DNA from 3 places in the Winogradskyella pacifica genome. Region 3 is predicted to be linked to each of the others. Evidence: riboswitches for the same ligand, from Rfam matches in the RefSeq annotation. Region 3 holds a riboswitch; each other region holds the start of a gene.

Region 1 (6,804 bases), on a different contig from region 3:
TAGGCTGCATCAATACTTTTTATAGGTATGGCTTTTCGCTTAATATCAAACTCTAATAATTCATCTTCACCCTTTCTATAAACCGTAAGTTTCACATTCGTATTCTCATCTCCTTTTAGTTTCTGACCTATAAATTCAGTCGAGATATTAGAGCCATAAAGTGTGTCTCCATCCGCAAAAAGAATGCGGTCACCACTCATAATACCAGCACGCTCACTCGGACCATATTCCGTAGGTCTAATTACCGCAATGCTATCATTATAAGCATAAAAATTAATACCAATACCAACAAAATCACCTTTCATGTTTTCGGTAATTCGTTCTAAATCTTCTTTAGGAATGTACGTTGAATGCGGATCTAAATTGTGTAAAATACCATTGACAGTAACATCTACTATGCTATCTGTATTAACCTCTTCTACATACTCGTAATCGATATAATCTATTAACCGATTGAGTTTATCCTTTTTGCTATTTGTGGTGAAGAGATTATCTGAGGTGTCAGAAAAATTCAATTTCCCACCTATAATAACGCCTGCTGCTATTGCAACACCAATAATAAGTGGTATGTATTTATTTTTTGTTGCCATACTATTTCCCGTCTGAAGGGGAATCTGCATTTAAATCTTCTATAAGTTCTAATTCAATTCCTGCTTTTTTTAGAAAATCAATTCCTGAGCAGTCCTTATAATCTTGTTGGTAAACGACTCGGACAATACCTGCTTGATGGATTAACTTACTGCATTCTTTACAAGGTGAAAGCGTAATGTATAACGTTGCACCTCTACATGACTGTGTTGATGAGGCAACCTTTAAAATGGCGTTTGCCTCAGCATGTAAAACGTACCACTTGGTATAACCTTCATCATCTTCGCAATAATTCTCAAAGCCTGTTGGTGTACCATTATAACCATCAGAAATGATCATTCTATCTTTAACAATAAGTGCACCTACTTGTTTACGTTTACAATGAGACAATTTCCCCCATTCTTTCGCAATTCTTAAATAAGCTTTATCGTAGCGTAATTGTTTTGCCTTTGACATTAATAATTAGTGTTATACAAACGTACTATGTACGTAACGAAGATAAACGGATAGTATTTTATATGCCATTACCTTCTCGTTAAAGTTTTACCAAACTTTTTGGCTTATTTTAGAAAATTGCTCTCCAGTATCATTGGAATAACCAAGCCTATTACAACCGCAGAAATTACCATAACCCAATCGCGACGCGAAAACCTAAAGACTGTTTGACATAAAAATCCTAAAAACAAGACAATAAAAACAATGATAACTTGGGCAAGTTCTATTCCTAGAGCGAATTCTATAAGAAGTTCTAGTTTATTTTCCGATTGACCAGAAAACATTTTAAACTCTCTTGCAAAACCTAAGCCGTGTATGATTCCGAAAAACAAGGTTGTAAAAAACAATAAGCCAATTTTACCTGTTTTCGATTTTTTACCCGCAGTAAACACGTTATAAATAGCCATAATTAAAATAGTGACTGGTATTAAAAACTCTACCAATTCACCATTTATACTTACAATACCATAAGCTGCCAAAACCAATGATAGTGTATGTCCTAACGTAAATGTCGTTACTAAAACAAGGACACGTTTCCAATCATTAAAAACATAAGGCACAGCCAATACCATTAAAAAAAGAATATGGTCATAACCGTTAATATCTAATACATGGTTCATGCCATATTGTACATTAAACCAGAAATTTTCTAACATAATTTTTTTTTTTAGGGAAAATCAAAGTTACAATTAAAATGCAATATGCCTTCGCTAAAATAAAGTGAATAAAATTTGTATAATCCTATTTTCTTTCGGAATATTGTAACTTACAAAGTTCAAGCAACTTATTGAAATGTTATCAAGAAAGGTGGAGGGATTAGACCCTTTGAAACCTTAGCAACCCTTAAACTTATTAAGAAGGTGCTAACTTCTACGTTATTGTCGATTCATTTATCGCGCAATTGGATAGATAACCAAACTATAATTACTCACCTGTAATTACAATTCTTTATAACATTTTCTATACATACGTCTGTGGCGTATTTAAGTTTATTGATTTACTTAAATTATTAGAAAATGAATTTAAAACATACTGAAACACAAGCGATACGTACTCAAATAGAGCGTTCGCAGTTTTTAGAGCATTCTAGCCCTTTATACCTTACATCGAGTTATGTTTTTGAAGATGCCGAAGATATGCGCGCCTCATTTGCAGACGAAAAACAACGTAATATTTACAGTCGTTATTCTAATCCTAATACCTCAGAATTTGTAGAGAAAATCTGTTTAATGGAAGGTGCGGAACGTGGGTATGCTTTTGCATCTGGGATGTCTGCTGTGTTTTCAACCTTTGCCGCCTTATTAAATGCAGACGATCATATTGTGTCTTGTCGTAGTATTTTTGGATCAACTCAAACCCTATTTAATAACATTTTACCAAAGTGGAATATTTCAAATAGCTATTTTAAAATCGATGAATTGGATACCATTGAAAGTCTAATTCAACCCAATACAAAAGTAATTTACGCTGAGAGTCCAACCAACCCAGCTGTCGATATTTTAGACTTACAGCGCTTAGGAGATATTGCGAAAAAACATGGTTTAATCTTCATAATCGATAATTGCTTTGCCACACCTTACTTGCAACAACCTATTAAATTTGGTGCGGATTTAGTTATTCATTCTGCAACAAAATTAATTGATGGACAAGGCAGAGTCTTAGGTGGTGTAACGGTTGGAAGTTCAGAATTAATTCAAAAAATCTATTTATTTTCTCGAAATACGGGCCCAGCTTTATCACCTTTTAATGCCTGGATTTTATCAAAAAGCTTAGAGACATTACCTGTTAGGGTTGACAGACATTGCGACAATGCCTTAAAAGTTGCTACTTTTTTAGAATCGCATGGCAACGTGAACTTTGTAAAGTATCCTTTTTTAAAATCGCATCCACAATACGAATTAGCAAAAAAACAAATGTCACAAGGTGGCACCATTGTAGCTTTTGAAATCAAAGGTGGCATTGAAGCGGGCCGTAAGTTTCTTAATGCGATTCAACTATTATCGCTATCTGCAAATTTAGGAGATACACGAAGCATTGTAACGCATCCTGCATCTACAACACACGCTAAAATACCAGAAGATATTCGATTACAAACTGGAATAACAGGTGGACTCATCAGAGTTTCTGTTGGTTTAGAACATCCTGAAGACATTATTAACGATTTAAAACAAGCCTTAAACTAATGGCAGATATTAGAAAAGAATTAGAAAAACGCATCTTAGTTCTCGATGGAGCCATGGGAACGATGCTTCAGCAATACAAATTCAACGAAGAAGATTTTAGGGGAGAACGTTTTAAAGATTACCCGTCTCCATTACAAGGCAATAATGATTTACTATCACTAACACAACCGGTTGCCATTGCAGAAATACATGCAAAATATTTTGAAGCTGGAGCAGATATTGTAGAAACCAACACCTTTTCGGGAACTACAATTGCCATGGCAGATTACGACATGGAAGATCTAGTGTACGAATTGAATTTTGAATCTGCAAAAATCGCCAAACAAGTCGCTGATAAATTCACAAAAGAAAACCCTGAAAAACCACGTTTTGTAGCGGGAAGCATTGGCCCAACCAACAAAACAGCGAGTTTATCACCAGATGTGAACCGACCAGAATACAGAGCGATTACATTTAATGAGTTACGCATCGCCTACAAACAACAAGTTGAAGCACTTATTGATGGAGGTGTTGATCTACTTTTAGTGGAAACTATTTTTGATACTTTAAATGCTAAAGCGGCATTATTTGCAATTGAAGAAGTAAAGGAAGAACGCCATATCGATATCCCAATTATGGTTTCTGGAACCATTACAGATGCTTCTGGCAGAACCTTATCGGGACAAACAGTAGAAGCTTTTTTAGCTTCCATATCACACATTCCACTATTAAGTGTTGGTTTTAATTGTGCCCTGGGAGCAGAACAGTTAAAACCCTACTTGCAACGTTTATCTAACGAAACTGAATTTTTCACCTCAGCACATCCAAATGCAGGTTTACCAAATGCCTTTGGGGAATATGAAGAATCACCAAAGCAAATGCAGCAATTTATTGAAGACTACCTTAAAGATGACTTAATAAATATAATTGGTGGTTGCTGCGGCACGAGTCCTGCGCATATAAAAGCAATTGCGGAAGTGGCTGAAAAGTATCAACCGAGGCAATTAGTTGCTGGTGTTTAGTTGATGGTTGTCAGTTTTAAAAAAGAAGAAATGAATTATACAGAATTAGATGTTTGGAAATCCTCTAGGGAACTTGTGAAAAACGTTTATTTACTGAGCGATTTATTCCCTAAAGAAGAATTATACGCTTTAACGAATCAGCTAAAAAGATGTTCTATATCAATTCCATCAAATATTGCAGAAGGATTAGGACGACAATCTAACAAAGAAACTATTCATTTTTTATATATATCAAGAGGTTCTTTGTTTGAATTAGAAACGCAACTTTATTTAGCTTTTGATTTAAATGATATCTCTAAAGCGCAATTAGAGACTATTTTAATACAAGTAACATCTTGTAAAAAATTACTAAACGGATTCATTAATTATTTCAAATCCAAAGAATAACATGAGTGCACCCAACAACCAACAACCAACAACTAACAACCCTAAGTATTTAACGCTCTCTGGTTTAGAACCACTCGTAGTAACTCCTGAAAGTAATTTCATAAATATAGGTGAACGAACAAACGTTACTGGTTCTCGAAAATTTCTTCGTTTAATAAAAGAAGAAAAATACGATGAAGCTTTAGAAGTTGCCAGAGATCAAGTTGATGGTGGCGCACAAATTCTGGATGTTAATATGGACGAAGGCATGTTAGATGGTGTTTATGCCATGACGACCTTCTTAAACCTCATTGCTTCAGAGCCCGATATTTCTAGAATTCCATTAATGATTGATAGTTCTAAATGGGAAATTATCGAAGCTGGCTTGCAAGTTGCTCAAGGTAAATGTGTGGTTAATTCCATCAGTTTAAAAGAAGGAGAAGCGCAATTTAAGCACCAAGCGAAACTTATTAAGCGATATGGAGCCGCTGTTGTGGTGATGGCTTTTGATGAAGATGGCCAAGCCGATACTTACAACAGACGTATAGAAATTTGCCGACGTTCGTATCATATTTTGGTCAACGAACTTAAATTCCCGCCTCAAGATATCATCTTTGATCCTAATATATTTCCTGTAGCCACAGGCATGGATGAGCATCGTAGAAATGCACTCGACTTTTTTGAAGCCACCAAATGGATTCGCGAAAATCTACCTTATGCTAATGTTTCTGGAGGTGTCAGTAATGTGTCATTTTCTTTTAGAGGTAATAACGTTGTTCGTGAAGCGATGCACTCCTCTTTTTTATATCATGCGATTAAAAATGGTATGAATATGGGTATTGTTAACCCAACAATGCTTGAGATCTATGATGAAATAGATAAAGATTTATTAGAGCGTGTCGAAGATGTTTTATTCGATAGACGCGATGATGCTACAGAACGCTTATTGGATTATGCCGAATCGGTAAAAGGGCAGAAAAAAGAACAGGAAGATAAAGTCTTAGAGTGGCGAAGCGATCCTTTACAAGAACGAATTACACACGCTTTAGTTAAAGGTATTGATGCCTTTATTATAGAAGATGTTGAAGAAGCACGAAAAGCTTCAGAGAAACCGATTCATGTTATAGAAGGTCATTTAATGATTGGTATGAATGTGGTTGGTGATTTATTTGGAAGTGGTAAAATGTTTCTGCCTCAAGTGGTAAAATCGGCTCGCGTCATGAAAAAGGCAGTGGCCTATCTTCAACCCTTTATTGAAGCAGAAAAAGACGGAAAACAAGAATTTGCAGGACGAATTTTAATGGCAACCGTCAAAGGAGATGTGCATGATATTGGAAAGAATATTGTGAGTGTCGTTTTAGGTTGTAATAATTATGAAATCATTGACCTTGGAGTTATGGTTCCCCCTGAAAAAATTGTGGAAACCGCCATAAGAGAAAAGGTTGATATTATTGGGCTGAGCGGCTTAATTACACCATCGCTAGACGAAATGGTTTATGTCTCTAAAGCACTCGAAAAACAAAACGTAACAATTCCAATTATAATTGGGGGAGCTACAACCTCTAGAGCACATTCTGCCGTAAAAATAGCACCACATTATAGCAATACTGTTGTATATATTAACGATGCATCACGAGCGGTAACAGTAGTTGGTGATTTATTAAAAAAGGACAGTAAAATTTATAAAGATCAGATTCGCGAAGAGTATGATAAATTCCGAGAACAATTCTTAAAACGCACCAAGAAAAAAGAATATTTAACGATTGCTGAGGCCAGGAAAAACAAATTCAAAATTAATTGGAACACCTCTGAAATTGTAAAACCAAAACAATTAGGTATTCAAATAGTAGACGATTTTGACATTACCAAACTTGAAGATTTTATCGATTGGTCTCCATTTTTTAGAAGTTGGGATTTGCATGGAAAATATCCAGAGATTTTAACGGATGAAATCGTTGGTGAACAAGCCACTATATTATTTGCTGATGCACAAGAATTACTGAAACGTATTTTTGATGAAAAATTACTGAAGGCAAAAGGCATCTTCGGGTTGTTTGAAGCTAATACAGTGAATGATGATGATATTGAAATTACACTACCAGAAGGTCATGCTGAGCGCAGTCGAAATACATATGAGTTTTTAACCCTTCGTCAGCAATCTAAAAAAGCAG
Region 2 (6,804 bases), on a different contig from region 3:
ACAGCTTCCCAAAGTGGTCTGCCGTTTACAAAATCATCTTCAATAACCCATTGTTTAAAAGGTTCACACACCACAGGCCAAGCATCATCGATACCTGCTTCTGTTTGTAATCTTTCAATATCATTAGGTGATGTTGCTGGTGTAATACGATCTACCATACTATTTGGAAAGGACACATGTTCTTCAATCCACGCTACCAAACTTGGTTCTACCATTTGCACATAACTCAAAAGCATTGTTTTGGTCATATCTCCATTGCCTTGTATATTATCGCAAGATTGAATAGTAAATCCTTTACTTCCGTTCTCTTTTCTCAGTTTTAAAGCTTGAGTTAAATAGCCAAATACGGTTTTGGGTGCTGATGGATGTGCGATATCATGAAGAATTGCAGGATTCTCCTTATCAAATGATTTGGTAGCTTCATTGTAGTTATAACCGCCTTCTGTAATGGTTAAGGTGACTATTTTAACTTCCGGACTCGCCATTTTTTGAATGACTTCTATCGGATTTGCTGGGGCAAAAAGGATTTCGGTAATAGAGCCAATAACACGCTTGGTCAGTGAGCCATCAAACTCTTTAACCATTAAGGTATAAAGACCATCTTGTGCTTTTAACGTGTTATATATGTTAGTGTCAGAAGGCAGTAAGGCCACTCCACAAATTCCCCATTCGGTTATTGCGGTATTGTGTAGTAATTGATCGGTATAATAAGCTTCATGAGCTCTATGAAAACCACCAATACCAATATGTACAATACCCGTTTTGAGTTGGCTTCTATCGTAAGTTGGACAAGAAATTCTTTTAGAAATTTCTGTTAAACTCTTTTGATTAAGTTTGATGTTATGTTCCATGATATTTAGGTGTTTTTAATTTTTCCACGCTTAAGTGCCCAATAGGCTGTTACAAAATATATTACTGTACAGATAAATGCATACTTATAAAATACCTCTCGATTTTGTGTGTACATCTCCGCATCTTCACTGCCAAATAAAACATTACAGGCTAAGACGACCGTAATGAGTAAAACAAGTAAAGCAATACCTCTTAATAATTTAGTAAAAAGTGATGTGTCTTTAATGATTATGCGCTCACCTTCTGCTTTTTGCTCTTGAAATTTTGAGATATTGATGTTGCGTATCCTTTCTTTTTCTTCAGCTTCTGGATACTTACGTTTAGCGCCATAGCGTCCTGCTAAAAATGTATAAACGACGATTGTGAATATCCAAGTTGGTATAAATAAATAAAAGAAAGACATGACATTTAATGCGTTTAGTCCAAAACCAAATACAAGGCCAAGTGCCCAAGAAGCAATAGCCGGAGTGCTAACCGTTAATTGGCGATAGTGTAACCAATAACGTGTGTAACCAATTCGAGGAAATATTTGATGCTCTGAAAATACAATGGCTCCAACCGGCACCACTAATAAACCAGCATAAGTAAGTAATGGTAGTATTTGAGAAAATACAAACGGAAAACAGGCCACTACCATAGTAACTAAACCAACTGCTATGGTGGTTTTTTTACGCGAATGATTTTTAAATATCGCTTGTGCTGCCAAACCAGCTCTATAAAGATTAGCAACTGCGGTCGTCCAACCTGCTACAATTACAATAACAAAGCCTGACCATCCTAAGGCGTAATAAGCGACATCACCAGGATCTAATTCTACTATAGATTTCCCGATGATAACAGCTGCACCAGCGCCCATAATTCCGGCAGAAATCCAAGCGACATAATGGCCAAACATCATGCCTGTACTCGTTGTTAATCCGTATATTTTCTTTTTAGAAAATCGGAATAAGGCCATATCTATAAGTCCAAAATGCGTAATGGTATTTGCAGCCCAAGCAAAACCAATGACTTCTGTTAAACCGATACCCGCTTCTCCATCACTGTTCACTCCTGTCCAGATAGATTGGTCACCTAAGCTTATAAAATCGGCCCATCCATTTGGTAATGGCTTACCTAATACTTCTAAAGATAAGGCTGGTAACAGCACAAAAGCACCACACGTAAACATCACAAATAACCAAGGAGCACAAATACCAGCAAATTCAGAAACGGCTTTAAAACCATAAATAGCTATAGATACAACGACTGATCCTACAATTAAGACGATGAGTACAAACCAAGAATTGGTGGGATACCAGTTTAATTGTGGTGGAATATTGAACGCAAACCTAACAGCTGTTGCAGATACTGTAATCATTGCTGCAGAAATCACTGTAAAAATAATGACATTAGCCCAATTATAAAGTTTGGTCATTGAATCTCCTGCAATTTTATTAAGATAGGTGTACAAGCTTAATCGCGTATCTACAGCAATAGGCGATGTAATGAACGTCCAACTTAAAACAGCCAAGATATTACCAATTAATAACCCTAATAGAATATCTTTTGTTGTAGCTCCTAGCGCGACAAAAGTAGCACCAATAACAAACTCCGTTGCAGCAACATGCTCGGCGGCATAAATACCAGCAAAATGCGTCCAATTGTGTAATTTATGTTTCGCAATTGGTAATTGTTCGTCCTCTAAGCTTTCAAATTGCTGAAAATCATTGGTTGCGCTCATGTTTTATAAATTAAAATTAGTCTTGTTAAATATTTTATTCTGACGTACATGCCATTGTATTTCTCGTTAGGTTATGTTCTGAATAAAGAATTACGCAATTGTAATTCTGTGTATTAACAATTCTAATCCTGTTATATTTATAAACGTCATTTTTACGTTTATTAGTCAAATGTATAAAATAATATTTGAATAACTGTTAATTTGAAATATAAAAATATATCATATTATCTTGATACTATGGTATATTGATACTTAAAAGCTTTGTTTATAAGGAATTCAATAAATTAATAATTAATGTAATTATGACGTTTATTCGGTATAATTATTTACATTTATCACATAATTTGATATTATGGCGCCTAATAAAATTCTTAATTTATCTGTAGATTGCGTGGTTTTTGGATACGATACCAATACCAAATCATTAAATGTGCTACTTATAAAACGGTATTTAGAATCTGAAAGGACTAAGGATGTCTTGGTTGATGATTATGTACTTACAGGATATCATGTGTATGACGATGAAACCTTAGATGAATCAGCAACTCGTGTATTGAAGGAGCTAACAGGTTTGACCAATCAGTATAAAAAACAGTTTAAGGCCTTTGGAAATCCAGATCGTTTATCAAATGAAAAAGATCTTATCTGGGTTCAAAATCAAGAATTTAACCTTAGAACGATTACCATAGCGTATTACTTCTTGTTAAAAACAGAAGATGTTGATGTTGATAATAATAAGTATGAGGCCAAGTGGTTTCCGCTTAGAGAATTACCAGAATTAGGATTCGATCATCAACAGATTATTGAAGAAGCGCATGAAGATTTAAAAACAAAATGCTTAGCTGAACCTATTATATTCGAATTACTTCCAGATAAATTCACAATCAACGACGTGCAAGATCTTTACGAATCCATTTTAGGAATAGAGATTGACAACCGTAACTTCAGACGAAAACTGATTAATAAAAAGTACATCATTCCTTTAGATGAAAAACAAGTTGGTGTGTCTAAAAAACCAGCACAGTTATACATGTTTAGTAAAGATATTTATAAAAAGATGTATCATAAAAATTACTTGATTAATATTTAATTCGAAAAACGCACTTTAAAGTTTAGTTTAAAAAAATAACACAATTTTAAGTTTTAGTATTTAAAAACCCTTTAGTTTTGCCCACTTAATTATCAAGAATCTCAAAAAGAGATAGCAACCTGCAGTAACGAGCAAGGTGCTAAATATGATAAGCCAAATACTTTGGAAAAAACGTTACACTAGTTCCCACGTATTTACTTGTTGTCTACTTTTTTTGATTCTGAAAAAACAGATTCATGTCGTCAATAAAACCAATTACCCCAAGTTTTAAAGCCTTATTTCCATTTTTTGTATTCATCATTACGTTTTTAAGTGTTGGAATTATTCAAAATGACTTTTATGCCTTACCTGCTCCTATTGCGGTTATTGCAGGAATCCTAGTGGCATTTCTCATGTTTAAGCAGTCCATCAATTCTAAAATTAGCACACTTTTAGAAGGCTGTGGAGATCCGAAAATACTCACCATGTGCTTAATTTATTTACTGGCTGGTGCATTTGCGGCCGTCACAAAAGCCACGGGAAGTGTAGATACGATTGTTCATTTAGGATTAGACCTCATTAATAGCCAATACATTTATTTTGGTGTCTTTATCATCGCTGCTTTTTTATCCGTTTCAACGGGAACCTCAGTTGGTGCTATTGTAGCTTTGGCACCTATAGTGATTGGATTTGCGGACACTGGTGATTTCTCTTTGGGGATTTTATGCGGAGCCTTATTAGGTGGTTCTATGTTTGGTGATAATTTATCGGTAATATCGGATACTACCATTGCAGCTACCCAATCTTTAGACTGTAAAATGAGCGATAAATTTAAAGCCAACATTAAGATTGCCTTACCTGCAGCGCTTGTAACTATTGGAATTCTTATTTATCAAGGCTTAAGTCTGCAAACGGATGGTACAGAAACCGTCGCCTATTCGTATTCCATATTAAAGATTGCTCCTTATGTTATTGTGATTGTTTTATCTATAATAGGTATTAACGTTTTTACAACCTTGATGTTGGGTGTGATTTCAGCGGGAATTCTAGGAGTGTTTTATGGGGATTTTTCAATTATTGAATTTACAAGAATCAGCTATACAGGTTTTACCAACATGACAGAAATTTTCCTGCTATCTTTATTAACAGGTGGTTTAGCTGCTTTGGTAGCTTTCAATGGAGGCATCGAATTTATTTTAGTCAAAATTAAAACATTGATTAGAAATCAGAAAACAGCGCAATTTGGCATTGCAGCTTTAGTTTCTACCATCAACACAGCTATCGCTAATAATACGGTTTCTATTATAATTTCAGGATCTATAGCTAAATCTATTAATGATGAATATGGCCTGGATAATAAACAAACGGCGTCAATCTTAGATGTGTTTGCCTGTATTACACAAGGACTTTTACCATATGGCGCGCAAGTGTTAATGATATTGAGTTTCGCGAAGGGTAATATTACGTATGTGGATTTGGTATCTAATACATGGTATTTAGTGTTACTATTATTGTCTACTACTCTATTTATTGGATTCAGAAGCAATTCTAAAATTAACGTAAACTCTAAAACGGATTAGGTTAAACAGATCTCACTCATCTTATTAGAATATTTTGGTGCTTGTTTAGTGGTTAAACATAAACCTTTGTTAAAAAAAGAATGAACGTTCATTTTTGCCGTATATTTGTATCAGAATTTAAACACAATGGCAAAACTTCAAAAAAGTATAGATAAACGTAATGCACTCGTTAAGGCAACCATAGAGTTGGTTAACAACAACGGGTTTCATGCGACTCCTATGAGTAAGATTGCTAAAATGGCTAATGTGTCACCAGCAACCATTTATTTATATTTTGAAAATAAACAAGACTTAGTTAATCAAACGTATATAGATGTTAAGGCGGAATACACCAATTATGCATTTGCCGATTTTGATCCTAACATGCCAATTGAAGAAGGCTTTGAAATGATATGGAAACGCATCGCAGACTTTAAACTCAACGAATGTGAGCATGCCATGTTTTTAGCACAGTGTGATAATACTCCAATGATAGATGAGGAAAGTAGACAAGAAGGCATTAAGCACTTACAACCACTACTCGATCTTTGGGAACGTGGTAAAAAAGAAGGGGTTATAAAACCGCTTTCAGATTATATATTATATGCTTACGCTATCAACCCTTTATCATTTTTAATGATGACTCAAAAACGAGGATCATTTACCTTAGATAAAGCACATTTAGAAGAGGCTTATCAATCGGCTTGGAGCAGTATAAAAACGTGTCTATAGTATGAAAAAAACAGCAATCATATTAGGTGCATCTGGTTTAACTGGTGGTTTAGTACTTCAAAAATTAATTGAAGACGACCGTTACGATACCATTAAATTGTTTTCACGCTCAAAAATTGAAGGTTTACCAAATAAAGTCAAACAATTTATTGGCGATCTATTAGAGCTTAACCAATTTAAAGATGATTTTACAGCAGACGAGGTGTATTGCTGTATTGGTACCACGGCGAAAAAGACACCAGACAAAACACTATATAAGAAAATAGATTTCGGAATTCCGGTTGCGGCTGCAAAGCTTTCAAAAGAAAATAACATCCCTACATTTTTGGTTATCTCAGCAATGGGAGCGAATAAAAATAGTACTGTGTTTTACAATAAGACGAAAGGAGAAATGGAACACAACGTCTTAAAGCAGCAGCTTAAAAAAACATTTATTCTAAGACCATCTTTAATTGGTGGTGATAGACAAGAATCTAGACCATTAGAAAAAATAGGATTGGTGATTTTTAAAGTGATTCAACCGCTATTCATCGGTAAATTAAAGAAATACAAAATAGTAAATGCAGAAACCATAGCGCAAGCTATGATATACTTAGCAAATACAAACCATTATGCTGATGTGATTATAACGTCAGATGACATTAATAAATTAGGAAACAACGCTTAAAAAAGAAATTATAAATATGGAATTATTAGATAAATTAAATTGGAGATATGCCGCTAAAGCAATGAATGGAAACGTGGTACCAGAAGAAAAAATACAACGCATTTTAGAAGCAGCACGTTTGGCGCCAACATCAAGTGGTTTACAACCTTTTGAGATTATAGTGATTAAAAATCAAGAGATAAAAGAAAAGATTAAACCTGTAGCA
Region 3 (6,804 bases):
TTGATTTTTGCACCATATTCACTTGGCAAACAATACCCTGTTGTATCAGGAATATTCAATACTGTTGCACCAGCTCTAATGGCAGCTTCACAAACTCTTGCTAAATATTCATTATCTGTTCGTCCGGCATCTTCAGCATAAAACTCAACATCTTCAACAAATGACTTTGCATATTTCACCGCTTCAAAAGCACGCTCAATAATCGCCTCTCTATTAGATTTGAATTTATGAAGAATATGCGAATCTGAAGTCCCAATTCCCGTATGGATTCTAGGCTTCTTAGCATACTTTAAAGATTCGGCAGCTACTTTTATATCATTTTCTACAGCTCTTGTTAAACCACAAACCGTAGCATTTTTAACAATTTTTGAAATCGCTTCTACCGATTTGAAATCACCTGGACTAGAGACCGGAAATCCTGCTTCAATGACATCAACTCCAAGCTGATCTAACTGCTCTGCAATAATCACTTTTTGTTCTGAGTTAAGTTTACAACCCGGAACTTGCTCTCCATCGCGAAGTGTTGTATCGAAGATTTGTATGTTGTTATTTGACATATATCAAAATATATTTTATAGTATTGTCTAACGAATGTATGTTTTGATTTAGATTTAAACATTATTGATATAGTTAGTTTACGATGTTCAGTCGCCAAAATATACTTTAAACAACTGATTTACAGATTTATAAATCTATTTTCTATTGATAACTAAAGACCAAAAAGATAATTTATTCTCACTTGTAAAGTCCTTAACAAAATCCGAAAAACGGCAATTTAAACTTTACGTAGGGAGACTTGGGGTAAATTCAGATTCTAAATTCTTGAATTTATTCAATCTTTTGGACAAAGCTAAAACTTACAATGAAGCTTCTATTATAAAAAGTGGCATTGTAAAAAAACAACAACTTGCCAATGTAAAGGCGCACTTATACAAACAAATTTTAATTAGTCTTAAGCTCAATCCATCCCATCAAAATGTGCGTTCACAAATTAGAGAACAACTCGATTTTGCTTCCATTTTGTATCATAAAGGCCTATATAAGCAAAGCTTAAAAATTTTAGATAAAGCCAAAGAGTTGGCGATTATTAACGAAGAAAAAAATTCAGCTTTCGAGATTGTTGAGCTCGAAAAAGTAATTGAGTCACAATATATTACACGAAGCATTAGCACCAGAGCAGATGAATTGGCTGTACAAGCCAAGGAACTGAGTTCTCTTAATGTTATTGCCAGTAAACTCTCCAATTTATCACTTCAACTTTATAGTACTATTCTAAAAACAGGCTATATAAGAAATGAAAAAGAAGCCAACATGGTTATTGATTATTTTAATAATCATGTTCCAAAAGTTGACATTGAAAAATTAGGATTTAGAGAAAAATTATGGCTTTATAAAGCTAATTTATGGCAAAGCTTTTTGCTTCAAGATTTTTTAAATTGTTACAAATACGCTTCAAAATGGGTGGATTTATTTTATCAAAACCCAAGCATGATTAACCTGAACCCTGTATTCTTTTTAAAAGGCAACAACTACCTTTTAGAAGCGCTTGTTTTCATCGGCAACAAACAAAAATTCTTAGAAAAGTTTTCAGAATTTGAAGCTACTGTTCAAAAATCTAATTTTCCACAAGATGAAAATGTGGCGACTTTAGTTTTTCTCTACACCAATTTCCACAGTATTAATCAACACTTTATTGACGGGAGTTTTGAGGAAGGTTTAGATTTAATTCCTAAAATTGAAAAAGCACTAATTCCATTTAGCAATAGAATAGATCCGCATCACAAAATGATATTTTATTACAAGTTTGCGAGTTTACAATTTGGAGCTGGCAACAATAAAGCTTGTATAAAATATTTAGATAAAATCATCTCTAACAAAACACTTTCGATGCGTGAAGATTTACTCTGTTTCTCAAGAGTTTTAAATCTTGTAGCCCATTATGAAGCTGGTTTAGATTATCATTTAGAAACTCTTTTACGAAGCACGTACAAGTTTTTAATTAAGATGAATGACCTGCATGAGGTACAAAAAGAGATGATAAAATTCATTAGAGGACTTCAGGATATTTATCCACACGATCTTAAAAATGCGTTCATAGAATTACACAAAACGCTGAAGACTTTTGAAGATCATCCGTACGAACGACGTGCGTTTTTATATCTCGATATTATTTCTTGGCTAGAGAGTAAAATTCAGAACAAACCTGTGAGCGAAATTATTCAAACTAAGTATTTAGCAAAGAAAAGTTCATAATTCTACGAATTTCACAAAAAACTCATAAAATTGACAAATTATTTGGATTTGTAGTTTTTGTATTGCAATATTTGTGCTCACAAAGTTCAAACACTTACTGAAATGTTATCAAGAAAGGCGGAGGGAATGACCCTATGAAGCCTTAGCAACCCTTAGATTTACTAAGAAGGTGCTAAATTCTACTTAATTATTTGATTCATTAATCGAAAAATTGGATAGATAACTCAAGACTAATTACTCATCTGTAATTAGCATTTTCTTTTTAATATTTTTCTATTAAGTACGCTTCTTCCTTCGACTACGCTCAAGGAACAAAAGAGGCTTATTTGGCTTTTGGTTTAATCATTTATTAACTCAAAAACTTAGAAAAATGAGTACACAAAAATTCGCAACACAAGCGTTGCACGCAGGTCACGACACCAATCTAACTTCAGGAACAAGAGCTGTTCCTATTTACCAAACATCATCGTATGTTTTTAAAGATTCAGATGAAGCCGCTGGACGATTTAATCTTTCTGTTCCCGGGTACATTTACACACGTTTAAACAATCCAACAAACGATATTTTAGAGCAGCGATTAGCAGCACTAGAAGGTGGAATTGCAGCGGTTGCAACAGCTTCTGGAACCTCAGCAATTGCAACAACCTTACTAACACTTTTAAGAGCAGGAGACCATATTGTTGCATCGAGCAGTTTGTATGGAGGCACCTACAATTTATTGAGCGTTACCTTACCAAGACACGGCATTACGACGACATTTGTTGATGGGTCTAACCCGGAAGAATTTGAAAAAGCAGCACAAGAAAACACCAGAGCCTTTTTTGTAGAATCTTTAGGGAATCCGAAATTAGATGTTTTAGATCTTGAAGCGATTTCAAAAGGAGCTAAAGCGCACAAAGTGCCCTTAATTGTAGATAATACAGTAGCCACACCTTATTTATTAAATCCGATAGAATACGGTGCAAACATCGTTATTCATTCGTTAACTAAATATATCACCGGAAATGGAACTTCATTAGGAGGCATCATTATCGATGCTGGTACTTTTGACTGGACTAACGGAAAATTTCCAGAGTTCACAGAACCTTCTGCAGGTTACCATGGTTTAGTCTATAGCGAAGCCATAGGAGCAGCAGCATTTATAGCAAAAATTAGAATTGAAGGTTTACGAGATTATGGTGGAGCGCTGAGTCCGTTTAACGCGTTTCAAATTATTCAAGGTTTAGAAACTTTAGAATTACGTATTCTAAAACATAGTAAAAATGCCCTTGAATTAGCCACATGGTTAGAATCTCAACCTGAAGTTAAATGGGTGAATTACCCAGGATTAAAATCTAGCAAGTATAATGCGTTAGCTAAAAAGTATTTACCAAAAGGCCAAAGTGGCGTCGTCACTTTTGGAGTGGATGGTGGTTACGAAGCTGCAAAAACCATTGCTGATACGACCAAATTATTCTCATTGTTAGCCAATATTGGAGACACAAAATCGCTTATCATTCATCCTGCAAGTACAACGCATCAACAATTAAGTGATGACGCGCAAGAAACCACAGGTGTTACTAAAGATTTAATTCGTTTGTCTGTAGGTATTGAAAATATAGAAGATTTAAAAGACGATTTAAAAGAGGCTTTTGCTGTTGTTAAACAGAAAAAAGCCCTTCAAAATTAAATTTAAGTTGTGACGTAGAACGGATGTTTTTTATTATAAAGGCATCTGTTTTATAATATTCAATACTAAAAAGACAAAAACATGAGTGATTTAAAATTCTCCGTTGTAGGAGACAGTGCTTCTGCAACCCAATTTATAGGAAAAACAAGACAATTTACTTTAGTTGTAGATGAACCAGAAGCTTTAGGAGGCACCGATGAAGATGCCAATCCCGTAGAATACATTTTAGCAGGCTTTGCTGGTTGTGCCAATGTTGTTGGACATCTTGTCGCAAAGGAATTAGGTTTCACAATTAAAAATTTAAAGATTGAAGTGACGGGCGAATTAAATCCTGATCGGTTTCTAGGGACATCTACCAAAGAACGCGCAGGCTTTAAAACCATTAATCTCAATCTTATTCCAGAGACTGACGCTAGTATCGAAGTCTTAACACAATGGCTTCAGATTGTTGAAGAACGTTGTCCTGTAAAAGATAATTTACAGAATAAAACACCTTTAAAAATTTCCGTAGAAAAAGAATATACAGCTATATAAAAATTTGCCATGGCACATTTACACTACACAACCCTAACTAATTATGTTACTGAAAGCGGTAAGACAATAACCCCTAAATTGTCTTACCAAACTTTTGGTAAAGCATTACATACTGCACCCATAATTTTAGTCAACCACGCCCTTACCGGAAACTCAAATGTAGTTGGAGAAGACGGTTGGTGGAATGATATTATTGGCGACGACAAATGTATTGACACTAATGATTATACGATTTTAGCGTTTAACATTCTTGGCAATGGCTACGATAATATTGCAGAAAACTGCATTAAAAATTACAAAGACTTTACAGCAAGAGATATTGCAAAACTGTTTGCTTTAGCTATAGAGCAATTAGAAATTGAAAATTTATTTGCCGTAATTGGCGGCTCTGTTGGTGGTGGAATTGCATGGGAATTAGCAGCACTAAAACCACGCTTAATTCAGCATTTGATTCCTATTGCGACCGACTGGAAATCCACGGATTGGGTCATTGCGAATTGCCATATTCAAGATGCGATATTGAATAACTCGTCACAACCTTTAGTCGATGCTAGAATGCACGCCATGACCTTGTATCGTACACCAGAATCGTTGACTCAAAAATTTGAACGCACTAGGAAAAACGATACCCTTTACAACATTGAATCTTGGTTGAGTTACCATGGCACAGCTCTAGACAATCGTTTTCAGGTTGCTGCTTATAAACTGATGAATCAGATTTTGCGTACTATAGATATTACGAGAAATAGAACTGATTTTTTAGAAGTCGCTTCAAAAATTGAAAGTGATATTCATATCATCACCATTAATTCTGATTTGTTTTTTAAAGCGGATGAAAACTGGAATACTTATGTGGACTTAAAAGCAGTGAAAGACAACGTGCATATTCATGAAATTAAATCCGTGCATGGCCATGATGCTTTTTTAATAGAATTTGATCAATTAGCACGTTTTTTGAAGCCTATTTTTAAGGTGGAAGCCAAAGTTTGTGAAAATCGTAAGAAGTGTGTGGCTTAAATTCCAAACCCACTTGAAGTATTATTTTTCCATTGTATAAATAATTTACATAAATTATTTTAGTCATTTTTAAAACGTTAGCAATTTGCTCTAACGTGACTTTGCTCGCAAAATATCGAAATAAATGGTTAGTTTAAACCTATTATTTCAGTACAAAAAAACCATTGAATTTCCTTCTATTCTTCCCAATCAAAAAATATTTCCAAATTATTATTTCTTCATAAATTAAGGTCTCGATTACGAGACTATAAGAATTCCAATCTATCTCGTATATTTATGACGCTAATAGACTCATAATTAATATTGAAAGAGAGAATAAAGGCTCCCTACCTTCTGTTTTATTAATTTATGAATCTGCAAATAACCTTTAGAAATCTTATATGAATAACTTCAAGACTCTAGTCATAATTCTCTGTTTAGGATTATTATCCGTTCAATCCCTTTCAAATTCTGATAAATTAAATGCCATTATTGTAAAATATGAAGCCCAAAGAGATTATGAATTTAAACCTAATGAATCTGTTGAAAATACCATTAAATATCATAATGCTGAAGCTGATTTCGCAGAGCGTTTAAAGAAAGAACTAGCACAAATTTCAGAGGAGGGATTGTCTGAATCCGAAAAAATTTCAAAAGAATTATTAGCCTTCGTCTTACAAGATAAAATTGACACAAACACATATAAAACTTATTTAAACACAATTACAAATGAGTATGCTTTTCATTTGGAATTAAGTCGAATGGGAAACACAACCTTCGACACAAAAGAACAGGCAAACAACTATTTAAAACGTCTTGATGATCTACCAAAATGGGTTGATTATAATATCGACATCATGAGATCCGCCATAAAAGAGGGCATGGGACAACCAATGGCTGTTTTTAATAATTATGAAGATACCTATGACAAGCACATCGTTTCAGACGTTACTACAAGTCAATTTTACAAACCATTTCTTAATTTACCAGAATCTTTTCCGACAACATTAAGAGATTCCATCATTACAGTTGCAAAAACGAGTGTTCAAAAAAACGCCATTGATCAGTATAAAAAAATCAAACACTTTTTTGAAGATGACTACTTTCCAAATACCAGAAAAGAATTGGGTGTTTCAAGCATTCCGAATGGTGAAGCGTTTTATCAAAATAGAATTAATTATTTCACGACGAGTAATGAATATACAGCGGATGACATTCACAAAATTGGACTAACTGAAGTTGCAAGAATTAAAGCAGAAATGCAACAGATTATTGCTGATTTAGGATTTGAGGGCAGTTTTGCAGATTTCATAGAATTTCTTAGAACTGACGAACAATTTCGCCCGAAAACA

Evidence for each region. Region 3 has a riboswitch for S-adenosylmethionine ahead of DFQ09_RS02045 (O-acetylhomoserine aminocarboxypropyltransferase/cysteine synthase family protein). Riboswitches for the same ligand answer to the same signal wherever they lie in the genome.
Region 1: another riboswitch for S-adenosylmethionine. It lies ahead of DFQ09_RS11925 (trans-sulfuration enzyme family protein); the one in region 3 lies ahead of DFQ09_RS02045 (O-acetylhomoserine aminocarboxypropyltransferase/cysteine synthase family protein).
Region 2: another riboswitch for S-adenosylmethionine. It lies ahead of DFQ09_RS06745 (Na+/H+ antiporter NhaC family protein); the one in region 3 lies ahead of DFQ09_RS02045 (O-acetylhomoserine aminocarboxypropyltransferase/cysteine synthase family protein).

Annotation. Positions count from the first base shown of each region.
Region 1 is NZ_QREI01000005.1:170,120-176,923, forward strand. Features, by position in the region: gene DFQ09_RS11910 (S41 family peptidase) at 1-590, opposite strand, end outside; gene DFQ09_RS11915 (deoxycytidylate deaminase) at 592-1,044, opposite strand; gene DFQ09_RS11920 (HupE/UreJ family protein) at 1,149-1,739, opposite strand; SAM riboswitch class I at 1,876-1,999, shown strand; gene DFQ09_RS11925 (trans-sulfuration enzyme family protein) at 2,100-3,266, shown strand; gene DFQ09_RS11930 (homocysteine S-methyltransferase family protein) at 3,266-4,267, shown strand; gene DFQ09_RS11935 (four helix bundle protein) at 4,298-4,654, shown strand; gene metH (methionine synthase) at 4,656-6,804, shown strand, end outside.
Region 2 is NZ_QREI01000002.1:566,882-573,685, forward strand. Features, by position in the region: gene DFQ09_RS06730 (mannitol dehydrogenase family protein) at 1-851, opposite strand, end outside; gene DFQ09_RS06735 (purine-cytosine permease family protein) at 857-2,572, opposite strand; gene DFQ09_RS06740 (NUDIX hydrolase) at 2,925-3,662, shown strand; SAM-I-IV-variant riboswitch at 3,747-3,844, shown strand; gene DFQ09_RS06745 (Na+/H+ antiporter NhaC family protein) at 3,899-5,221, shown strand; gene DFQ09_RS06750 (TetR/AcrR family transcriptional regulator) at 5,348-5,932, shown strand; gene DFQ09_RS06755 (NAD(P)H-binding protein) at 5,934-6,599, shown strand; gene DFQ09_RS06760 (NAD(P)H-dependent oxidoreductase) at 6,616-6,804, shown strand, end outside.
Region 3 is NZ_QREI01000001.1:469,579-476,382, forward strand. Features, by position in the region: gene DFQ09_RS02035 (2-isopropylmalate synthase) at 1-557, opposite strand, end outside; gene DFQ09_RS02040 (hypothetical protein) at 706-2,253, shown strand; SAM riboswitch class I at 2,356-2,479, shown strand; gene DFQ09_RS02045 (O-acetylhomoserine aminocarboxypropyltransferase/cysteine synthase family protein) at 2,624-3,922, shown strand; gene DFQ09_RS02050 (OsmC family protein) at 4,004-4,456, shown strand; gene DFQ09_RS02055 (alpha/beta fold hydrolase) at 4,466-5,473, shown strand; gene DFQ09_RS02060 (DUF885 domain-containing protein) at 5,854-6,804, shown strand, end outside.